One region of the Agrobacterium sp. 22-209-1 genome, then DNA from elsewhere that is predicted to be linked to it. Evidence: riboswitches for the same ligand, from Rfam matches in the RefSeq annotation. Region 1 holds a riboswitch; each other region holds the start of a gene.
What was found. A riboswitch is a leader RNA that binds a small molecule or an ion and turns the genes downstream of it on or off. The one in region 1 is predicted to bind thiamine pyrophosphate.
Positions count from the first base shown of each region.

Region 2: another riboswitch for thiamine pyrophosphate. It lies ahead of thiC (phosphomethylpyrimidine synthase ThiC); the one in region 1 lies ahead of thiB (thiamine ABC transporter substrate binding subunit).
Region 3: another riboswitch for thiamine pyrophosphate. It lies ahead of ACQZ48_RS01010 (ABC transporter permease); the one in region 1 lies ahead of thiB (thiamine ABC transporter substrate binding subunit).

Region 1 is NZ_JBNWCH010000005.1:195,019-202,023, reverse strand. Features, by position in the region: gene ACQZ48_RS13905 (M48 family metalloprotease) at 1-408, opposite strand, end outside; gene ACQZ48_RS13900 (thiamine ABC transporter ATP-binding protein) at 662-1,378, opposite strand; gene thiP (thiamine/thiamine pyrophosphate ABC transporter permease ThiP) at 1,375-3,000, opposite strand; gene thiB (thiamine ABC transporter substrate binding subunit) at 3,020-4,033, opposite strand; TPP riboswitch at 4,072-4,182, opposite strand; gene ACQZ48_RS13885 (VOC family protein) at 4,228-4,620, opposite strand; gene ACQZ48_RS13880 (ABC-F family ATP-binding cassette domain-containing protein) at 4,716-6,542, opposite strand; gene ACQZ48_RS13875 (thiamine diphosphokinase) at 6,547-7,005, opposite strand, start outside.
Region 2 is NZ_JBNWCH010000005.1:353,270-360,274, forward strand. Features, by position in the region: gene ACQZ48_RS14590 (DUF1839 family protein) at 1-969, opposite strand, end outside; gene ACQZ48_RS14595 (amino acid--[acyl-carrier-protein] ligase) at 976-1,884, opposite strand; gene ACQZ48_RS14600 (acyl-CoA dehydrogenase family protein) at 1,889-3,070, opposite strand; gene ACQZ48_RS14605 (acyl carrier protein) at 3,070-3,321, opposite strand; TPP riboswitch at 3,504-3,615, shown strand; gene thiC (phosphomethylpyrimidine synthase ThiC) at 3,711-5,534, shown strand; gene thiO (glycine oxidase ThiO) at 5,536-6,540, shown strand; gene thiS (sulfur carrier protein ThiS) at 6,509-6,706, shown strand; gene ACQZ48_RS14625 (thiazole synthase) at 6,711-7,005, shown strand, end outside.
Region 3 is NZ_JBNWCH010000001.1:220,587-227,591, reverse strand. Features, by position in the region: gene thiE (thiamine phosphate synthase) at 1-144, opposite strand, end outside; gene ACQZ48_RS01020 (hydroxyethylthiazole kinase) at 137-871, opposite strand; gene ACQZ48_RS01015 (ABC transporter substrate-binding protein) at 868-1,818, opposite strand; gene ACQZ48_RS01010 (ABC transporter permease) at 1,815-2,600, opposite strand; TPP riboswitch at 2,726-2,828, opposite strand; gene ACQZ48_RS01005 (Tad domain-containing protein) at 3,013-4,335, shown strand; gene ACQZ48_RS01000 (pilus assembly protein TadG-related protein) at 4,477-5,766, shown strand; gene ACQZ48_RS00995 (alpha-glucosidase) at 5,792-7,005, opposite strand, start outside.

The sequences.
Region 1 (7,005 bases):
GCGCGTCACGTAAAGATATCCGCCCGGCAGCGCAAAGGCGTTGATGGCCGGCGAGTTAAGGATAGTGATGCGGTAGGACTGTTGCGGGTTTTCCGAAACAGCCGTCAGAGCACCGGCGATGCGGGCGACAAGCCGCTCCGTCTTGGCGTCACGATATTCGCCGCCATAACTTGCCACGATGCGCGGATGCTCGCGCGCACCCATCTGGGCGCGCGGATCATTCTTCTGCACTTGTTCGACCGTTTGCGGATTATCCGACGGCCGCAGGGTGGACTGGTATGCCGGGCTGAAGAGAGACTGACACGACGACAGGAACACGGCAGACGCCGTCAGCACGGAACAGACGGCAACCATCCTGCCCGAACGGCGAAGGCCTGAACAGGAGAAGAGCCTCCCCTCTGCGGTCATGCTATTTCTCATTCTCTATGCCTGCCCCTAACGTTCCTGATCATCCGTTAATTGCAGACCAGAATAACAGATTCGCCCCAACGGGCGATGAATGCCGAAACGGTAAAAACGATCCATCAAGTCCGGATTATTCCTGAAGAACGCAATAATTCCCATCTTTTCTCGGGCAACAACTTGAAACTGGCAAGTGCAAATTAGCGCCATTGAAGTCATCTAAATCGATTGCCAGCGGCACACGTCGAAAATAAGGCGATCACCCGTTCAGAAAACTGTCCACCGCCTTCACATTTTGTGTGGCGAAGAAATCTGCGGTAGAGCCGACATAGACAACCCGACCGCGATCAAGAAAAACCACCTGCTGCGCCAGCTTCTTTATGTCGTCAGGATGGTGGGTGACAATAATCACCGTGTTTTTTGTTTCTCCATGCAAGTCGAGAAGGAGGGAGGCCATACCCGCCCGCAGTCCCGGATCGAGCGCGGCAAAGGGCTCGTCGAGCAGCATGACCGGTTTTTTTCTGACCAGCGCGCGCGCCAGCGCCGCCCTCTGCCTTTCTCCGCCGGAAAGCGTGCCCGGCAAACGTTTGTCGAAACCCGCAAGACCGACGCGGACGAGGGCCATCTCAATCCGTTCCCGGTCTTCCACACGTAATTTCAGCCCGGGGCTGACACCGAGAGCGACATTGGTGAAGATATCGAGATGGGCGAAAAGATTATTATCCTGGAAGATCGATGAGACCGGTCTCTCCGAAGGATCGAGCGCCGCCATGTCCTGCCCGCCGATCATCACGCGGCCGGAATCCGGCACCTCGAAGCCTGCGACGAGGTTGAGAAGCGTCGACTTGCCCGAACCGGACGCGCCAACGACAGCGGTTATCCGGCTCTGCGGGAATGTGCAATCGAGGTCGAAATCCTGCGTTCCAAGCCGCAGCCTGACCTTGTTGAGTTCAACGGCAAAATCTTCGCCGGTCATATGCTCGCCCTTGCTGATGGGGATTGCCGCGCAACACCGCCTGCGGCAAGCAGCAGGCAGACGATACCGAGAAGGAAGGCATAACCGGCGGCGTCATTGGTACGATAGCTGCCCATGCTGCTGTAAACCAGCCATGGCAGGGTGACGAAACTTTCCGACCCGAACAGGGCAACCGCACCTAAATCGCCGAGAGACAGGGCCATGGCGAAGGAAAACGCCATGGCCAGCGGCCGCCACAGAACCGGAAGATCGGCAAACCGCAGCCGCGTCAAGCCCTGAAGCCCGAGACTGGCGGAAAGCCGGCCGGTGCGCAAAAAATGACTGGTGAAAGCCGGTTCCAGCACCCGCATGGCAAGCGGCAAAGCCATCAGCATATTGATGAGCGCCACGAGGACCGGCGCATAGAAGCTGACATCGCCGAAAACCCGCAATAACAGGAACCACCCGCTTCCCAATACGACAGGCGGCACCAAAAGCACCAGCGAAGACCCCGCCCCCAGCATGGCGGAGAGGAAGCGCAGGGGTTGCCCCGCCTGCCGTCTGGAGCCTATCGCCTGTCGCGCGCCGATGATCGCCATGCAGCAGAGCACAACAAGGGCTGCAGACAGTGCGGCAATTGCAAGACTGGCCACCGCCGCGCGCAGGAAAATCGGCGCGGACAAAAGGCGCGGCAGATCGGCCCTCAAACCCGAAACAGCGATGGCGGCAAGCGGCAGGCCGATCAGCAGAACAGCGAACACGATTGCCACGCCATCCCAAAGGCGAGCGCCGACGCCTTTTCCATCGAAACGGCGAAGGGAACGGCCAAGCGAGGGAATCTCCGCTTCGGGCGACGGCAAAAAGGCAAGAAGGCCGAGCAGAATTGCGGTGAGGGCAATCTGCAAAACCGAAAGCGCAATCGCCCGCTGCGGATCGAAATCGAACCGCAGCGCCTGATAGATCGCCACCTCCAGCGTCGTTGCCGCCGGCCCGCCGCCCAAAAGAAGAACGAGCGTGAAGCTGGTGGCGCACAGCATGAAGACAAGCCCGGCAATACCGGGGACGAGACGCGCGACCGCCGGCCATTCGATAAAACGGAAAATCGAAACCGGACCCATACCGAGGCTCGCCGCCATGCGCCAATATTCGCCCGGAATACGCTCCAGCCCGGCCAGCATCAGCCGCACCGAAAGCGGCAGATTGAAAAACACATGGGCAATAAGAATGCCGGAAAGACCGTAGATGCTGAACGGCTCATCCGCCCCGGCAAAAACAAGGGCCGAATTCAAAACGCCCTGCCTGCCCCAGATGGTGATGATACCGAAAGCGCCGACGATCACAGGCAGACCCATCGGCACCGCCATCAGTCTGACGATCCAGATTCTTCCCGGAAACTCGCGCCGACGGCAAAGCGCCAGTGCCACCGGCAGGCCGAGAAAAAGGGAAAGAAGGGTGGAGAGCGTTGCCTGATAAAGCGTGAAACGCAGGATGCGCAGCGTATAGGCATCCATGATGCCGGCAGCGGGCGCGCCGGCATCAAAAGACAGGAGAGCCGCAACCGCGAGCGCCATGAACAGGAAAACGGCAGCAAAAGCCGCCGTTCCGAAAATGATCGACCGTCGGTAATCGCGACGCGGCATCATGCGCGGATGTGCCCCTTCCTCAATTCATGCTCATGGCGGCAAGCCATTCATCGATCCATGCCTTGCGGTTCCTCGCTACCTCTTCCGGATCCATCAGGAAAGTCTTCTGCGGCACCACGAGTTTGGAAAACGCCTCCTGCAAAGGCTTAGAGGTCGCCGCGACCGGCATCATCCAGTTGTTTTCCGGAATGGCATCCTGAAAACCGGATGTTAGCGTGAAAGCGAGGAACTGCTTTGCCAGTTCCTTGTGCGGCGCGTTTTTGAGGAGACCGGAAACCTCGATCTGGATGTAATGTCCTTCGGAAAAGGCGGCGGCCTGATAACGATCCGTTTTTTCAGCGACCATGTGATAGGCGGGCGAGGTGGTGTAGGAGAGCACCATCGGCACCTCACCCTTGGTGAAGAGGCCATAGGATTCCGACCAGCCCGGCGTGACGGTGAGAATGCGCTTCCTGAACTTTTCCCAAGCCTCCGGGGCCTTGTCGCCGTAAACCGATTTCACCCATAGCAGCAGGCCGAGCCCCGGCGTGGAGGTGCGCGGATCCTGAATGACGATTTTCTGCGAGGGGTCGCCTTCCACGAGGTCTTTCAGGCTCGTCGGCGGGCTTTTCACCGTCTGCGTATCATAGATGACAGCGAAATGACCGTAATCATAGGGAATGAAAACATCGTCCGTATAACCGCCCGGCACTTTGGCCGCCGATGCATCGATGCCGCTGACATCGAACAGACCGGTCTGTTTTGCTTCCGCGACAAGATTGGTGTCGAGACCGACGACGACATCCGCCTTGGACCCCGCCCCTTCAAGCTTCAGACGATTGAGCAGCGCCACGCCATCGGCCACGCCGACGAAATTGACCGTGCAATTACAAACCTTCTCGAAGGCCTCCTTCACCTTGGGGCCGGGACCCCATTCGGAAACGAAACTCTCATAGGTGTAGACGGTCAGTTCCTGTCTATCCTGTGCAATGGCAAGACCGGGCAGAAACAGCGAGGCGGCAACGAGGGAATTCAGGAAAAGACGACGGCGCACGGGTATCTCCTCAAAAAACGATAGGGAAATAGCCGTCTGCGTTAAAGCCGTCTAATCCCTCCGCCGGTATGAACCGGATCAGGTTCTTCGGGTTGGCAAGCCTCTCAGCCTTTTACACCAAAGCGCAAAAGACACCCCGTTAGATCAAGATGATGGTGTAATCCCGCCGTCCCTGATTGGCAAGATGGCCGAGGTCAGCCCTGTTCCGTCATATGCACCAGTTCCCAGACATGTCCGTCGGGGTCCTGAAAGCTGCCGGCATACATGAAGCCATGATCCTGCACGGGCTTCCAGCTGCCACCGCCGGAGGCGAGCGCCGTGGCGATCATCCGGTCGATTTCCTCCCTGCTTCCGGCGGAAAGACAGGTCAGAACCTCGGTGGTTCGCGTCGCATCAGCAATGTCGCCGTTGATGAAATCGCGGAAACGTCCCTCCTGCAGAAGCATCACGAAGATATTCTCTTCCACGATCATGCAGAGTGTGTGGTCATCTGAATATTCCGGGTTGAAGCTGAAACCGAGAGCAGTAAAGAAGTTTCTTGACGTCTCGATGTTCTTGACCGGCAGATTGACAAAAATCATGCGCATTTTTCAACTCCTCCAAGCGAACGCCGGCATAGAACGGCAATTCTGCTTTTCTGTCAAAGGCCGAAGGAGGACCGGCAAAGGAAGGACTGATGCCTTCAGCCCTCCAGTTCCTCGCGAAGCATCTCCAGTTCCAGCCATTCTTCTTCCATGACTTCCAGCTTGTCGCGCAGCTTCGACATTTCCTGCGCCAGCGTGTTGAAAGCCTCCGGATCTTTTGTGAAAAGTTCCGGATCGGCCATGCGCTGCTCGCGTTTTGCGATTTCGCTTTGCGCCTTCTCCATCTCCTTAGGCAGATTTTCGAGCGCGAATTTCTGCTTGAAGGAAAGCTTGCCCTTCGCCTTTACAGGCTCCTGTGAAGCCGAGGCGGAAGATGCCGCTTTCGCCTTTTCCTGCTTCTCAGCCTTGCGCTTCTCGTCCGACGCCCCCTTGCGCTGCGCCATCATGTCCGAATAGCCACCGGCATATTCGATCCAGCGCCCGTCAGGCTGGTCGGGATTAACAGGGGCGATGGTGGAGGTAACGGTACGGTCAAGAAAATCGCGGTCGTGGCTGACGAGAATGACCGTGCCGGAGAAGCCGGCGACGATTTCCTGCAGCAGATCGAGTGTTTCGATATCGAGATCGTTGGTCGGCTCGTCGAGGATCAGAAGATTGGTCGGCCGTGCCAGAATGCGCGCCAGAATAAGGCGCGCGCGCTCGCCACCGGACAGGTTGCGGATCGGCGTGCGGGCCTGTTCCGGCTGGAACAGAAAGTCCTTCATATAGCCCGTCACATGCTTCAATTCGCCGTTAACCAGCAGATTTTCGCCGCGGCCATCGGTCAGATAATGCGCGAGCGTATCGTTGGGATTGAGATCCTCGCGCTTCTGGTCGAGCGTCGCAATCTCCAGATTGGTGCCAAGCTTCACCGTGCCGCTATCGGGCTCCAGCTGGCCGGTGAGCATCTTCAGAAGCGTGGTTTTACCGGCGCCGTTCGGGCCGACGAAGCCGATGCAATCGCCGCGATGGACGCGCAGCGAAAAGGGCGCGACGATCACGCGCTCGCCGTAAGCCTTGGTGATGGCCTCGGCCTCGATGACCAGTTTGCCGGATTCACGCCCTTCGGTAACGGTCGCCTGCACCGTGCCCTGCGGCCCCTTGTGGCCGCGATATTCCGCACGCATCGCCTGAAGCTCGCCGACGCGGCGCATGTTGCGCTTGCGCCTTGCGGTCACGCCATAACGCATCCAGTGTTCTTCGCGCTCGATGGCCTTGCCGAGCTTGTGCTGCTCCAGCTCTTCCTCTTCCAGAACCTTGTCGCGCCATTCCTCGAAATGGGCAAAGCCACGATTGAGACGGCGGGACTGGCCACGATCGAGCCACACGGTCGAGGTCGAGACCTTCTCCAGAAAGCGCCGGTCGTGCGAGATCAGCACCAGCGCACTGCGCGTCTGCTGCAGCTCGCTTTCAAGCCATTCGATGGTGGGAAGATCGAGATGGTTGGTCGGCTCGTCCAGCATCAAAATATCCGGCTCAGGCGCCATGACGCGGGCAAGTGCCGCGCGGCGCGCCTCGCCGCCTGAGAGGCTCTCCGGATTTTCCTGTCCGGTAAGGCCCAGATGTTCGAGAAGATAGGTGACGCGATAGTGATCGTCACCGGGGCCGAGCCCCGCTTCGGCATAGGCCTGAACCGTGTCGTAACCGGCAAAATCCGGGGCCTGCTCCAGATAACGGATGGTGGCCGCCGGATGCCGGAAGACCTCGCCCGACTGCGCCTCGACGAGACCCGCGGCGATCTTCATCAGCGTGGATTTGCCCGAACCATTGCGCCCGACAAGGCAGATACGATCGCCCGGTTCCACCTGGAGATTGGCGCCGTCGAGCAGCGGGGTCACGCCGAAGGTCAGCTTGATGTCATCGAGTTTCAAAATTGGGGGTGCCAAGGCGTCAGGCTCCGGTCAGGTCATAAGGGCGGGCGAGCACGATGGCTTTGCCGCTTTTCAGCGAGAAATGCACGAGCCCGCCATTCGCGACATTGGAAATAGTGCGGGAGGAACCAAAAGCAAGCGCGAAATCCTTCAACGGATAACGCACATTGCCAATATCGAGCCCCTCAAGGGCGGTAAATCCGGCAACCGAAAACAGCGAAGCGGGCGGCAGATCAATGGCGAGCGAACCGGCAAGCAGCGGCCTCGCCTCTTCCTCACCAGAGGTCAGCGTCACCTCGAAACCGCGCTCCGCAAGCGCTACGGCATAAAGAAGGTGTTGCAGAGCATGGTCGCTTCGTGCGCCGCCAAGCGCGCCCACCAGCAGCAGCGAATGCGCGCCGCGCGACAGTGCCTCGGAGACCGCGATCTCACCATCTGTCACTGCCTTTGCCGCCGGATAGGGTTGCCGCGTCACATC
Region 2 (7,005 bases), 160 kb from region 1:
GGCATCAGTGAGTTTAATCGAAAGCGCTTCCATTACGCCGTCCCATGCATCCGCTGCTGGATCGAGCACGGTGGCCAGCGCATCAAATTTGCGGCGGGTGACGGCGCGGGCAAGCTGGAACTGCACGGTCTTGGCAACCTCGGAAATCTTGAGCGCGTGGTCTCTTGCTTCAGAAAAACCGTCCGCGTCCAGCCATTCGAAGTGGCTTGCCGCCAGTTCGAAATTGGCGCCGAGCTGGCGCAGCGTGTTGAACGCGTATTTGTGAAAAAAACCGAAGGGTCGGTCGGCGACCTTTTCCACCTGCGTCGGAAAAACGCCGGCAAAAGCGCGGACCGGATTGGTGGAGGGCCGTCTGGAAAAATGGAACTTCAGGAGCCGTTCGGCCGTCTTGCGAATATGTGCGGGCAAGGGGTTGCTATCCGCGAATTTTGCAAATTCGGTATAGGGCAGGAAGGGTGGGTCGGTCTCGGCGAGATGATGCTGGAACAGACCGTCAAAATCTTCGCCTGCAAGATGGAAGAAGCCGGCATTGTGGAAATAGTCGAGTTCGCGGTTTTCGAGGTCGAGCCGGTTGATGGCGACGGTGGTCTTGCCATGTTCTTTCCGATAGCCCACCCCATGGGTATCAGGCATATAGAAGCTGTCCATCTCGATCAGGCAGATGCGGCCGCGTGCGAGCTGCGCGTCGATGTGATTTTCCACCCTGTCGAAGATCGCAAGCTCGGTGGTGCGAACGCCATAAAGCGCCTCGAGGTCTTCCAGCGGCACCTTGAAGAAGGTGAACTGGTCGCCTTCGAAATCCTGCGTCAGCGTGAAACCGAACATGGCCTCTGGCGGCAGGCCCTTCGAGGCCAGCACTTCGATCCACAAATCGATGTAGCAATTGGTCTCCGGCCACATTCTCTCGGAGGAATGGAGCGGATGCTGCACATAATTTTGGGGATCGAGACCGGGAAAAATCTGCCGCATGAATGATCAGCCCCAGAGCGTTTCCACGACCTTCGCAGGCCATTTCTTCACATCGAGACCATGATGCGCAAACAGCGCCAGCGCGATGCGCTCAAGGCCGAAACCGACGCAGGCGGTATGGGCAACATCGCCATTATCGAGGTTCAGGCCCCACTTCTGGCCGAAGGCATCCTGGTGGTAGTTGAAACTCATGCAGGCTGTTGGGTTCGTCGTCGATGTGACCGGGATCAAGAGTTCGAATTTCAGGTTCTGGTCGCGCTGGTTGTTGGCGAGCATTTTTCCGGCGCGGCCGAAGAAGGGATCGTTGGCGATATCGATGGTGACGTCGAGCCCGACCGCTTTCATCATTTCCACGCCGCGATCCATCCAGGTCTGGCGGAATTCGGTGACGTTCGCCTCGGTGCCCATGCAGACATATTCACGCATGCGGAAAAGCTGCTGGCGCGCCGGATCCTTTGAGGGTTCATGGCGGAAGCAATAGGACTGGATGTCATAGAGACCGCCGCCGGCGGGAAGGGCGCCACGTTTGGCGATCGTCGGATAGAGCGGGTAGCAGGCCGCCGGCGTCAGCACGATGTCGGTGGCTTTCTGGTCCTTGGTCCAGTCGCCGCCCTCATCCATCGTCTTCAGCAGGCTGACATGGTCGAGTTCACAGCCGCAAAAGGAATGGACCGTGCCGGCGAGCTGCGGGAAGCTCTTCATGTAACCGCTCTTTTCGAAATAGGCGCGGTTGATGCCGGGCGGGAAGCGGATCGCTTCGGCGCCATCGGCGCCACCGGTGCGGTCGATCAGCCGCTCGAAGGCGGCAATCACATCCTCGAACTGGCCGCTGCGTCCATAAAGACCGTCCACACCGGTTTCAATCAGCAGGCCTTCTTCGAACAGTCGATCGAGAAACGATGTTTGCATGTCCATGGTCTTATCCCAAGAGGCTGGTGTCCTGCTTGTGAACCAGCAGGAGATTGGCGGAATTGCCGAGAATGCGGTCGTTGGAAATCATCAGACGGGCGGAGTGTGCGTCGCGCAGGTGCCGGCCGAGGCTATAGGGCGTGCCGTTCTTGTAGCCCATGATGCCGCAGACCAGCATGGCGTGGTCGATGATCTCGAGAATGGTTTCGGAAGAGCAAATCTTCACATTGTTCATGGCGACGGCAAAGGCCATCGACATCAGTTTTTCGGGGTCGCTCTTGGTGTCCTCGTAAGCCTTGATGCCGGCGATGATGTTGGATTTCACGACCTGCAGCTTGGTGGAAACTTCAGCAAGGCGGATTGCGCCGGGAGGAGCGGTGCCCGGCGATTTGCGCGCCGCGGCTCTGACGAAAGACTGGGCGCGCAGCACGGCGTCCGACGCGATGCCGTACCAGACGGCGCTCCACAGGAGATGCGAGCTTGCAAGCATGGATTGTGCGGCGATTTCGGCAAAGGGTTTCGGGAATATCTGCGCCGCCGGCGCTTCGCCGCGGAACAGGAAGCCGTCCGAACAGGTGCCACGCATGCCGAGCGTATCCCAGACATGGGTCTTTTCGAGCGTGTACTGATTTTTCAGGAAGACGGTCATCACCTGGTCGGCGGGCGCGGCATCCTTGTGGGCGCGCGAGGTGATGAGGATCGCATCGGCATTGCTGCCATAGGAAATGACGGTGGCATCCTTTTCCAGCCGGCAGCTATCGCCTTCGACTTCGATCGCACAGATGGAGTTGCGCAGATTGCCGCCGATGCCGCCTTCCGTGGTGGCGGAGCCGAGCAGGAGCTGTTCGTTGGCAACGCGACGCATGAAGCCCGGATGCCAGTTGCTCTCGACGCCATGTTCCACAAGGCTTGACAGCTTGATGTGGTGCATGGCGAAAATCATCGCGGTTGCCGAACATGCCTGCCCGAGCCGGGCGCAGATATCGGCGATTTCCTGTAAGGAAGCGCTTTCGCCGCCCAGCGAAGAGGGGACCTGAATGCCGAGCAGACGTTCCTGTCGCAGCGCATCAACAGCTTCCTGCGGAAAGCGGCCGGTGACATCTACCGCATCCGCATGTCTGGCGGCAATTGCCGCGACACGGCCCGCGCGCGCGGACAGCGTTTCATCCTGCGGCGCTACGGTGACGTTCATCAGGCTGCCTCTTTACCATCCAGAATGAGCTTAACGGTGTCTTCAATCGCCCTGATGCTCGCAAAGGATTTGCGGTTCAGGAGATTGTCGGGGAATTCGATGTCGAATGCCTCTTCGATGCCGAGCATCAATTGTACCGACGCAAAGGAAGAAAGGCCCGCTGCATAAAGATCGGCTTCGTCTGCAATCGTATCGACGGGGGTTGGAAGCTGGCCGAATTTTGCCAGTATTTCACGAATAGTCGCATTCATTCCGACGTATCTCCAATGAAATCAACATTAGGTAGGTTTGTGCTTATCGTTATGCCGCAAACGATAATATTCGCCTAAACCGTTAGGTTAATTACAACTAACGGCAGCATGCGACATTCCCGCACCTTTGCCAAGTACGGATCGTCGGCCTTGACAAATGCCGGGCGGTGTTTTTTGCTGAGACCATTCACCAGGGGTGTCCCGTCAAGGGGCTGAGATTCTGCTTTCATGCGCAGTGACCCGTTGAACCTGATCCAGTTCATACTGGCGTAGGGACGGTGCAAAGACCTGATGTCGGGCGGGCGCATGACGTTGCGTTTCGGCAATTCGGTATTTTCCATCATTCCGGCTCGAACTGGGTCTCCACTGTCAAACTTTGGAGCCTCAAGATGAATATCGCTGCCAAGACTATCCCGCTTACGGTCACCACCGGGCCGCATGCCGCCTCCACGAAAATCCACAAAGCCGGCATTCTACATCCCCATATCCGCGTGCCGATGCGCGAGATCGCCGTTCATCCCACAGCCGGCGAACCGCCGGTGACGGTCTATGATTCTTCCGGCCCCTATACCGATCCTGCCCATGCCGTTTTGATTGAAAAGGGTCTGCCGCGCCTGCGTCAAGACTGGGTCGTGGCCCGCGGTGATGTCGAGGCTTATGAGGGGCGACACGTCAAGCCGGAGGATAACGGCTTTGCCACAGGCGAGCGCCTGACGCCTGAATTCGGTGTGCGTCACCAGCCGCTGAAAGCGACGGCGGGCAAGGCGGTGACGCAACTTGCCTATGCCAGGGCGGGCATTATCACGCCGGAAATGGAATTCATCGCCATCCGCGAAAATCTCGGGCGCGAGGCCGTGAAAGAAAAGCTCGCGCGTGACGGCGAAAGCTTTGGCGCGCATATTCCTGATTATGTCACGGCGGAATTCGTGCGTCAGGAAGTGGCGTCGGGCCGCGCCATCATTCCGGCCAATATCAACCACCCGGAACTTGAGCCGATGATCATCGGCCGCAATTTTCTCGTCAAGATCAACGCCAATATCGGCAATTCCGCCGTCACCTCCTCCATGGCTGAAGAGGTGGAGAAGATGGTTTGGGCCATCCGCTGGGGTGCGGATACCGTCATGGACCTGTCGACCGGCCGCAACATCCACAATATCCGCGAATGGATCATCCGCAACTCGCCGGTGCCGATCGGCACGGTGCCGCTTTATCAGGCGCTTGAGAAGGTCAACGGCATTGCCGAGGACCTCACCTGGGAAGTGTTCCGCGACACGCTGATCGAGCAGGCGGAACAGGGCGTGGATTATTTCACCATCCATGCCGGCGTGCGGCTGCATTACATCCCGCTCACCGTCAACCGCGTCACCGGCATCGTTTCGCGCGGCGGTTCGATCATGGCCAAGTGGTGTCTGCATCACCACAAGGAAAGTTTCCTTTATGAGCATTTCGACGAGATTTGCGACATTTGCCGCGCCTATGACGTCTCCTTCTCGCTTGGTGATGGCCTGCGTCCCGGGTCGATTGCCGATGCCAATGACGCGGCTCAGTTTGCCGAGCTGGAGACGCTCGGCGAGTTGACGCAGATCGCCTGGGCGAAGGATTGCCAGGTGATGATCGAAGGCCCCGGCCATGTGCCGATGCACAAGATCAAGGAAAACATGGACAAGCAGTTGAAGACCTGCGGCGAGGCGCCCTTCTATACGCTCGGGCCGCTCACCACCGATATTGCGCCCGGTTACGATCACATCACGTCGGGCATCGGTGCTGCGATGATCGGCTGGTTCGGAACGGCGATGCTCTGCTACGTCACGCCCAAGGAACATCTCGGCCTGCCTGACCGTAACGACGTGAAGGTCGGCGTCATCACCTACAAGATCGCTGCCCACGCCGCCGATCTCGCCAAGGGCCATCCGGCAGCACAGGTGCGGGACGATGCGCTGTCGCGCGCGCGGTTCGAGTTCCGTTGGGAGGACCAGTTCAACCTGTCGCTGGACCCGGATACGGCGCGCTCCTTCCATGACGAGACGTTGCCAAAGGAAGCGCACAAGGTCGCGCATTTCTGCTCCATGTGCGGGCCGAAATTCTGCTCGATGCGGATTTCCCACGATATCCGCGCCGAGGCGCAGAAGGAGGGACTGGAGGCCATGGCGGCACGCTTCAAGGAAGGCGGTGAACTCTATATGCCGCTCGCAACGCCTGCGAATACCGAATAGCATGCGCATTCTGGTCAAGGGAACGGGGGTCGCCGGTTTGACGGCGGCCTTCGAACTGGCGCGGAGCGGCATTACTGTCGAGGTCTGCGAGCGCAATGCCGAACCCTCTCGCGGTGCATCCTGGTATGCGGGCGGCATGTTGGCGCCCTGGTGCGAGCGTGAAAGCGCTGAGGCGGCGGTTCTGACGCTCGGTCAGGCGGCGCTCGACTGGTGGGATGAAGCGACACCCGGCCTTGTCGTGCGGCACGGTACGCTGGTCGTTGCGCCAGCCCGCGACAAGGTGGAGCTTTCGCGTTTCGCATCGCGGACCGCTGGCTATCGCTGGGTGGATGAGGGCGAAATCGCCGCGCTGGAGCCTGATCTTGCCGGGCGATTTCGTTCCGGGCTTTATTTCCCGGGCGAGGGGCACCTCGATCCGCGTCTTGCACTGAAATCGCTGCATGAGCGGCTCTGCACCATGGGTGTACGGTTCCATATGAGTATCCCGTTGGATGAAGAGCCGTTCGACCGCGTGGTGGATTGCACTGGCTCTGCGGCAATCGGCGGGATTTCCGATCTTCGCGGTGTGCGGGGAGAAATGCTCTATCTCGCCACGCCGGAGGTTTCCCTGTCTCGTCCTGTCCGGCTGCTGCATCCGCGCATTCCGCTTTACATCGTGCCGCGCGAGCCGGGTCGTTTCATGGTGGGCGCAACGATGATCGAGACGGAAGATGCGGGCGCCATTTCCGCCCGCTCGATGATGGAGTTCCTGAATGCCGCCTACGCCGTGCATCCGGCTTTCGCGGAGGCGGAAATCATCGAGACGGGCACCGGCGTGCGCCCCGCCTATCCTGACAATCTGCCTGATGTGACGCAGGATGGCCGGACCATTTTCATCAACGGCGCGCACCGGCACGGCTTTCTGCTGTCGCCGGCGATGGCGCGGCTGGCGGCTGAAGTCGTTTGCCAAACTCTCTCTCAAAAGGAACGGGATCATGAAACTTCTGGTGAATGGCGACGAGCTTGATCTCGCCGCCGAGACGCTGGCCGGCCTGCTTGCCAGCCTCGAATACGAGGGTGAGTGGCTGGCGACGGCGGTGAACGGTGACCTGGTGCATTCGGAAGAGCGCGCCGATTATAGGTTGAAGGCCTTTGACCGTATCGAAATCCTCTCGCCGATGCAGGGAGGCTGAAACCATGCTGACGCTCTATGGCCGCGAGGTCTCATCCCGTCTCCTGCTCGGCACAGCGCGCTATCCGTCTCCTGCCGTGCTTGCCGACGCCGTGCGGGCGAGCAACACAGATATTCTGACAATTTCGCTGCGCCGGGAAACGGCGGGCGGCAAGAAGGGCGGTCAGTTTTTCGAGCTTATCCGCGAGCTGGATTGCCAAATTCTGCCCAATACCGCCGGCTGCCACACGGTCAAGGAAGCGGTGCTGACGGCAAAGATGGCCCGCGATGTGTTCCGCACTAACTGGATCAAGCTGGAGG
Region 3 (7,005 bases), on a different contig from region 1:
CTCCCGCGTCGAGCCGTGCTTGTCGCGATATTGCAGAATAGTCGCGCCATTGAGTGCGGCTGCCAGAGCAAGCTCCGGCAGCGGCGCGACATCGCTAAGGCTTGCGTCGACCAGCGCGTTGAGGCGGTAATCAACCTTATTCATGCTCTATCCTCGCGTGATTTGTGATGTCCCCGGCGGAAATCTCGGAAAGCGCATCCAGAAACGCCGGTTCGAAGGTGCCGGGGCCTCCGGCGTGCTTGGCCGCAAGTTCGGCGGAAACGCCGGTGACGGCAAGGGCGGCGGCGGCCGCTGTCAACGCGTCCTTTTCCACCGCCATGAAGGCGGCGATGACGCCGCCCGAAAGGCAGCCCGTTCCCGTCACCTTCGCCATCCACGGATGGCCGTTGACGATCCTGACGCTGCGGGTTGTGTCGCTGAGGTGATCCACAGGCCCGGTCTCGATCCTCACCACATCAGGCACATTGCCGATCAGGCTCATTTCGGCGTGATTACCGCGCACGATAGTCGGGGAAAGTGCGATGAGTTCGCGCGCGAACTCCAACCGCGACGGTGAGTAGTCGCAATGCACGGGGTCGACGATCCACGGCTTGCCGGATGCATTGGCGATCTCGATCGCCAGCCGGATGACCTTGCGCCGTTCGGCGTCCAGCGTGCCGAGATTGACAGTCAGCGCATCTGCCTTGGCCACGAAACTCTCGATTTCCTCGAGCGAGGTGGTCATGGAAGGAATGCCGCCGACGACGGTGATGCCGTCTGCGGTGAATTTCTGCACCACGGTGTTCATCAGGCAATGCACGCGCGGGCGCGTGTTACGCACGCGCTCCAGTATGTCGGCGGCCTTTGTTGCTGTTGGATAAGTCCTGGTCATGGCTGTTGCAGTTCCACGGCAATGTCGTCCGCCGCCGGCGCCTGCTTGATCAGCTGCATCTCCTGCATGAAAGCCCCGAAACGGGCGTAACGCGCGCGGTCGAGTGCGGCGGGGCGCTTGGCGAAGCGCGGCAGCGTATCGAAGAAGGCCTGTTTGTTCAGCGCGTCATCAAGGTTCGGATAGGCCTTGATGAACAGCTGCCAAGCTTCCTGCGGGTGGTTGGTGATGAAGATCGCTGCCTGCTCTACCGCGGAGAGGAAACGCGGCAGGCGGTCGTCTTTTACGAGATCGCGATGGGTGACAAAGATCAGCTCGTCATAGGCCGGCACGCCATGTTCCTCCGGGAAGAAGGAGCGGCCTTCATGTCCCTCTAGCTTCATCTGCGTCAGCTCGAAATTGCGGAAGCCACCCAGCGTGGCATCCACCTTGCCGGCGATCAGCGACGGCGAAAGCGAGAAGTTGACGTTGACGAGTTCGACATCGTCCTTCGTCAGCCCGTCCTTTTCCAGCATGCGCTTCAGCATGGCGTCTTCGAAGCCGGAAACGGAAAAGCCGACCTTCTTGCCTTTCAGGTCCTTCAGGCTCTTGATCGGACCATCGGCCAAAACGGTGACAGTGTTGAGCGGGGTTTCGACCAGCGTACCGAAACGCACGAGCGGCAGGCCGGCGTCGTGATCGAGATAGAGGTTCGGCTGGTAATGCACGCCGATATCGGCCTGCCTTGCCGAGACGAGGCGCGGCACGGCGGAGGGGTCTGCGGGCGGAACCAGTTCCACCTCCAGCCCGGCATCGGCAAACAGGCCGCGTTCCCTGGCGACCACCGTCGGCGCATGATCCGGGTTCACGAACCATTCGAGCAATATGGTGAGCTTGTCGGCCGCCTCAGATTGCATGGGTGCTAGTACGCTTGCCACTGCGACGACGAGGGAAAGAAGAGTTCGTTTCATGGTGCCGAAAGTCTCCGCAAGTATCTGAAAGGAATGGTGTGTTCTGTTTCCTTGGCCCAGGGAGCCAGATTGGCTGTCGATAAGTCGACGACGAGCCGCAGCAGCACCGCCATGACGGCCAGAATGGTCATGGCGGCGAACATGGTGTCGGTCTGCATGCGGGCATTGGACTGGATCATCACAAACCCGAGGCCGGCCGATGCGCCCACCCATTCGCCGATGACGGCGCCGAGCGGGGCAAGCGGCGCGGCGACCCTGAGGCCTGAAATCAGCGAGGGCAACGCCAGCGGCGCACGCAACCGGGTAAGGATCTGCCAGTGGCTCGCCTCAGTCAGCGAGGCGGCGTCGAGGATGGCGCGATCGGTGCGGTTAAGGCCATCCGTGAAAGCGGAGGCGACGGGGAAGAATATGATGATAGCCGTCATGACCACCTTCGAAGCCATGCCGAAACCGAACCAGAGGACGAGGATGGGGGCGAGCACGAAGACTGGAAAGGCTTGCAACACCAGAACCATGGGCCAGACGAGGCGGCCGAGGCGCGGGATGGCGGCAATGGTGAAGGCGACGACAATGCCGCCGGCGACGCCCGCCACAAGCCCGAGGGCCATTTCGCCGAGCGTTACCAGTGCCTGCCCGAACAGGAAGCCCGGCTGACGCCAGAACGCGCCAGCAACATCGGCGGGCGATGGCAGGATATAGCGGGGCGGTGAAAACAGCCACGTTCCCGCCTGCCAGAAAACCAGCAGAAGACCGACTCCGTTCAGTGCATGGGTGGCACGCATGAGCCGGACCTCAGACGCAGACGCACCGTGTGCGAAGGGCGGAAGGTTTCAGCATCGTCACTCGTCTCCAGATGTGGCAATCTCGGAGATCAGGCAAAGCGAAGAAGAGAAAAAGCGGCGCCCCTTGGGCGCGACAATTCCGTTCCTACGCCGGCATGACCCGGATCAGGTTCAAGGGTCCGGCTCAACGCCATCTCAGCACCGTCTGGTGCTCCCCTCGGAAGAGATTGTTTTGTAGGACATGATCTAAAAATGTCAACGGCCTCCGCTGACAGATCATGGGTCGTATATATATTACTTAAATATAGTTATTAGTAATACCGAATTTATTGTAAATTAGTTATATCGATAAACTATATCGCAACGGCACTCAAATAAACCTCATCTGAATTCTGATAATTCGGAGATGAGCTTGAAAAACATCTGGCGGGACAAGTCTGGAAACTTTGCAATTCTTAGCGCTCTGTTGATCATACCGATCGTCGGATCTGCCGGCGTTGCGCTGGATGTCGTTCGGGCCATGAGCGTGAAATCCGATCTTCAGATGGCAGCGGACTCTGCGGCTCTGGCCGTGGTTGCGGAAAGTTCAGCCAGTGCCGAGGCTGCACGGCGAATGGCCAGCAACGGCGTCATTTCGGTCGGAAAGGAAGAGGCTGAGGCTTTTTTTCACAGCAATCAGCGAGGGAACCCGGAATATCGCCTATTGGCGCTCGATGTACAGGTGAAGAAGAATGGCACCGTGATCGAATCGTCAGTGAGTTTTAAGGCTTCGCTTGATACAACGCTCTCCAGAGTACTGGGAAAGGATTTCCTGACTGTCTCCGGCAGTGCAACTGCCAAATATGAGACGGAAACCTATACCGATTTCTATCTGCTGCTCGATAACTCGCCTTCCATGGGTGTCGGCGCAACGCCCGCCGATGTGGCAACGATGAAAGTTGCCCTCGGTTGTGAGTTCGCCTGCCATCTCTCATTGCCAGACGGGTCTTCCAATCCCAACAGCAGCTATTTCCGGCTCAGAAACAAGGATCCGAAGGCCCGAGGTTACATAAACGCGACGACGCGCATTGACGTGGTCGCAAAGGCAACCGCAAGCTTAATGGATACTGCCGAGGACACTCGCAAAAGACCCGACCAGTATCGCATTGCGGTCTATACTTTTGGAAAGACAGCAGAGGATGCCTTTTTTAACAAAGACCTTCCGGAAATTGTCTCGCGCACCTCGGATTTGCAGGGGGCCAAAAAAAAGGTCAAAGAAATTGAGTTGATGTCAGTTCCAGACCATCATTACAAAAGCGACCAGCATACGAATTTCGACCGTGCACTGACGAGAATCACACCGAAGATGGGAACATCGGGGAATGGCGCGAGTTCCGCTACACCTGAAAAAATCCTGTTCTTCGTGTCGGATGGCGTGGCCGATGCTGCAAAGGCCGCATGTACCAAGAAAAAGATTTGGAATGGACGCTGCCAGGAACCCATAGACACCAAGCTGTGCGACAACCTCAAGAAACAAGGATTCCGTATCGCCGTGCTTTACACGACGTATCTGCCGCTTCCTGATAATCCTCACTACAAGAATTGGATCGCACCATTCGAAACGGAAATCGGCCCGCGCATGCAAGCCTGCGCCTCCCCTGGCTTGTTCTTCGAGGTCAGTCCTTCGCAGGGCATCAGCGAGGCCATGTCGGCGCTTTTTAAAAAGGCGATCAGCTCGCCACGCCTGACCAACTGATGACCAGCATAGCGGAAGGCTGGTTGGATCGGTATTTAGTTATTTAGGAAATTAGATTTATCGAAAATTAGTTATCCTTTGAAACTGCCCTTCAACATTCTTTTTCTAAGTTCTGTCTCCAAAAGCGCTATGGGGGCAGATTTGAAAAATATCTGGCAGGATAGATCAGGAAATTTCGGAATTCTAACTGCTTTGCTTTTGGTGCCGCTCATCGGTACGGCCGGCGTTGCGCTGGATGTGACTCACAGCATGGCCGTAAAATCCGATCTGCAGATGGCAGCGGATGCCGCAGCCCTTGCGGTGGTTGCCGATACATCGTCGAGTGTTCAAAAGGCGAAGGAAATGTCGGGCGATGGCGTCATTTCGCTCGGCGCTGATGACGCCTCCGCATTCTTTGAAAGCAATGAGCGGTCCAATCCCGATTACAAGCTTCTGTCTCTGGATGTGTCGGTGACCAAGCACGGTAACGCGATCGAATCCTCGGTCAGCTTCAAGGCTTCCATTGACACGACGCTTTCACGGATACTCGGGGAGGATCTCATTACCGTTTCGGGCAAGGCGACCGCCAAATACGAGACGGAAACATTCAGCGACTTCTATGTGCTTCTTGATAACACCCCCTCAATGGGCGTCGGCGCCACGCCAACCGACGTTGCCACCATGGTCGCGAATACGAGCGACAAATGTGCTTTCGCCTGTCACATCGTGAAAGACGGTGTCGTGGATACGAACAGCTATTATTACAAGGCGAAAAGTCTCGGCGTGACGACGCGCATCAATGTGGTCGCAAAGGCAACAGCGAGCCTTATGGACACGGCGAAGTCCATGCGCAAAAGCAGCAATCAATATCGCATGGCAGTCTATTCCTTTGGAGAGAAAGCCGAAGATACGAAGCTGCTTGAGGTCGTACCGCTCACGTCGGATCTGGCGACGGCGAAGAAGAAAGCCGCTGAAGTTGATCTCATGTCTATCCCCAAGCAGGGATTCAACAACGACCAGCAGACGGATTTCGACCGGGCACTGACCCAGATCGGGGACAAGATCGGCACCTCCGGCACGGGCGCGAGTTCGGCGAGCCCGGAAAAGATCGTCTTCTTCGTGACCGATGGTGTCGGCGATAGCTATAAGCCATCGACCTGCACCAAAAAAACGACGAGCGGCCGCTGTCAGGAACCGATCGACGTCAAATATTGCACGAAGCTGAAAGAAAAGGGTTTTCGCATCGCCGTGCTCTACACCACCTACCTGCCGCTGCCGACCAATGACTGGTACAATAGCTGGATCAAGCCGTTTCAGCCGGAAATCGGCACACGCATGCAGTCCTGCGCTTCTCCGGGCCTGTTCTTCGAAGTTAGCCCGTCGCAGGGCATCAGCGATGCGATGACCGCGCTTTTCAAGAAGGCCATAACATCACCCCGTCTGACGGGGTGATGACAGGGACGATCTCAGCTATCGTTCAGTTGATTGTGCGAAGCTGCTCAAACAGCGGACGATGGCTACTATCTGCACGATAGAACACCGCTGGTTCGCCGAGCGGCGCCGCCACGGTGACGTTGTGTCCGCCGGGATAATGCGCACCGCTCCACAGGTGTACCCATTCACCGTCGCCCGGAAGATAGAGCGAGCGTTGCGTTTCACCCGCTTTCCACACAGGTGCGACAAGTATGTCCGGCCCGTAAAGATAGCAGTCCTGAATCGCAAAGGTCTGGCGATCATTTTCGTAATGCAAGAAGAGCGGACGTTGCACCGGCAGGCCTGTTCTTGCCGCTTCCGCGGAGAGCGATTTCAGATAGGGGGCCAGCGCGACATAGATGGATGTCATGCGGGCGAAATGGGAAAGAACCGTTTCATCCTGATCGATCTGGAGATTGTCGCGCGGCCGGTTGCCCTCGTGGGTGCGCATGACCGGCGTGAAGGCGGCCATCTCCGTCCAGCGCATGATGAGTTCCGCTGTGCGGACATTGCCGAACAGGCTGGTGTAACCGCCAATGTCGGAATGGTGATAGGCATTGCCCATGAGGCCGGAGGAGAGCGCGCCGCAGATGACGGTGACAAGGCCGTCGTGACGGGAGAAGTCGACCGATTGGTCACCGCCCCAGATCAGCGGGCAGTGAGTCTGCACGCCGGTGAAGCCTGCCCGCATGAAGAACAGTGCTTCACCGGTCTTGCCCCGATTTTCGACGCCCTTCGCGTTGACCTCGGCCCAGAGCGTTGGCCAGGCATTGTGCATCAGCTTGGCATCGACGCCGTTGGACAGCTTGATATCGATCGGCAGATATTCGCCGAAATCGGCCATCCAGCCGGAAAGGCCGAAATCGAGCATGTTTTTGCCGATGATCTCTTCGGCGAACCAGTCGGCGGCGGCCGGATTGGTGAAATCGACCACGCCGCAATCGAACTCGCCGAAATCCACCAGCGCCGTTTTGCCTTCGGCGTCGGTTGCGAAATAGCCGGCTTTTTCGGCGACCGGGAAAAGCGGGCCGTCGACGCAGAGATAGGGATTCACGTAACCGAGGAAACGAATGCCCTGATCGGCAAGCTCGGCAATCTTCTGGCGCAGATGCGGGTAGCGGGTCTCATTCGCCTGCCAGTCCCAGAACAGACGGGCGCCGAAGGATGTCTGGCGCAGACCCACCCAGTCCTCGCACCACAGGCCCGACACCTTCGTTC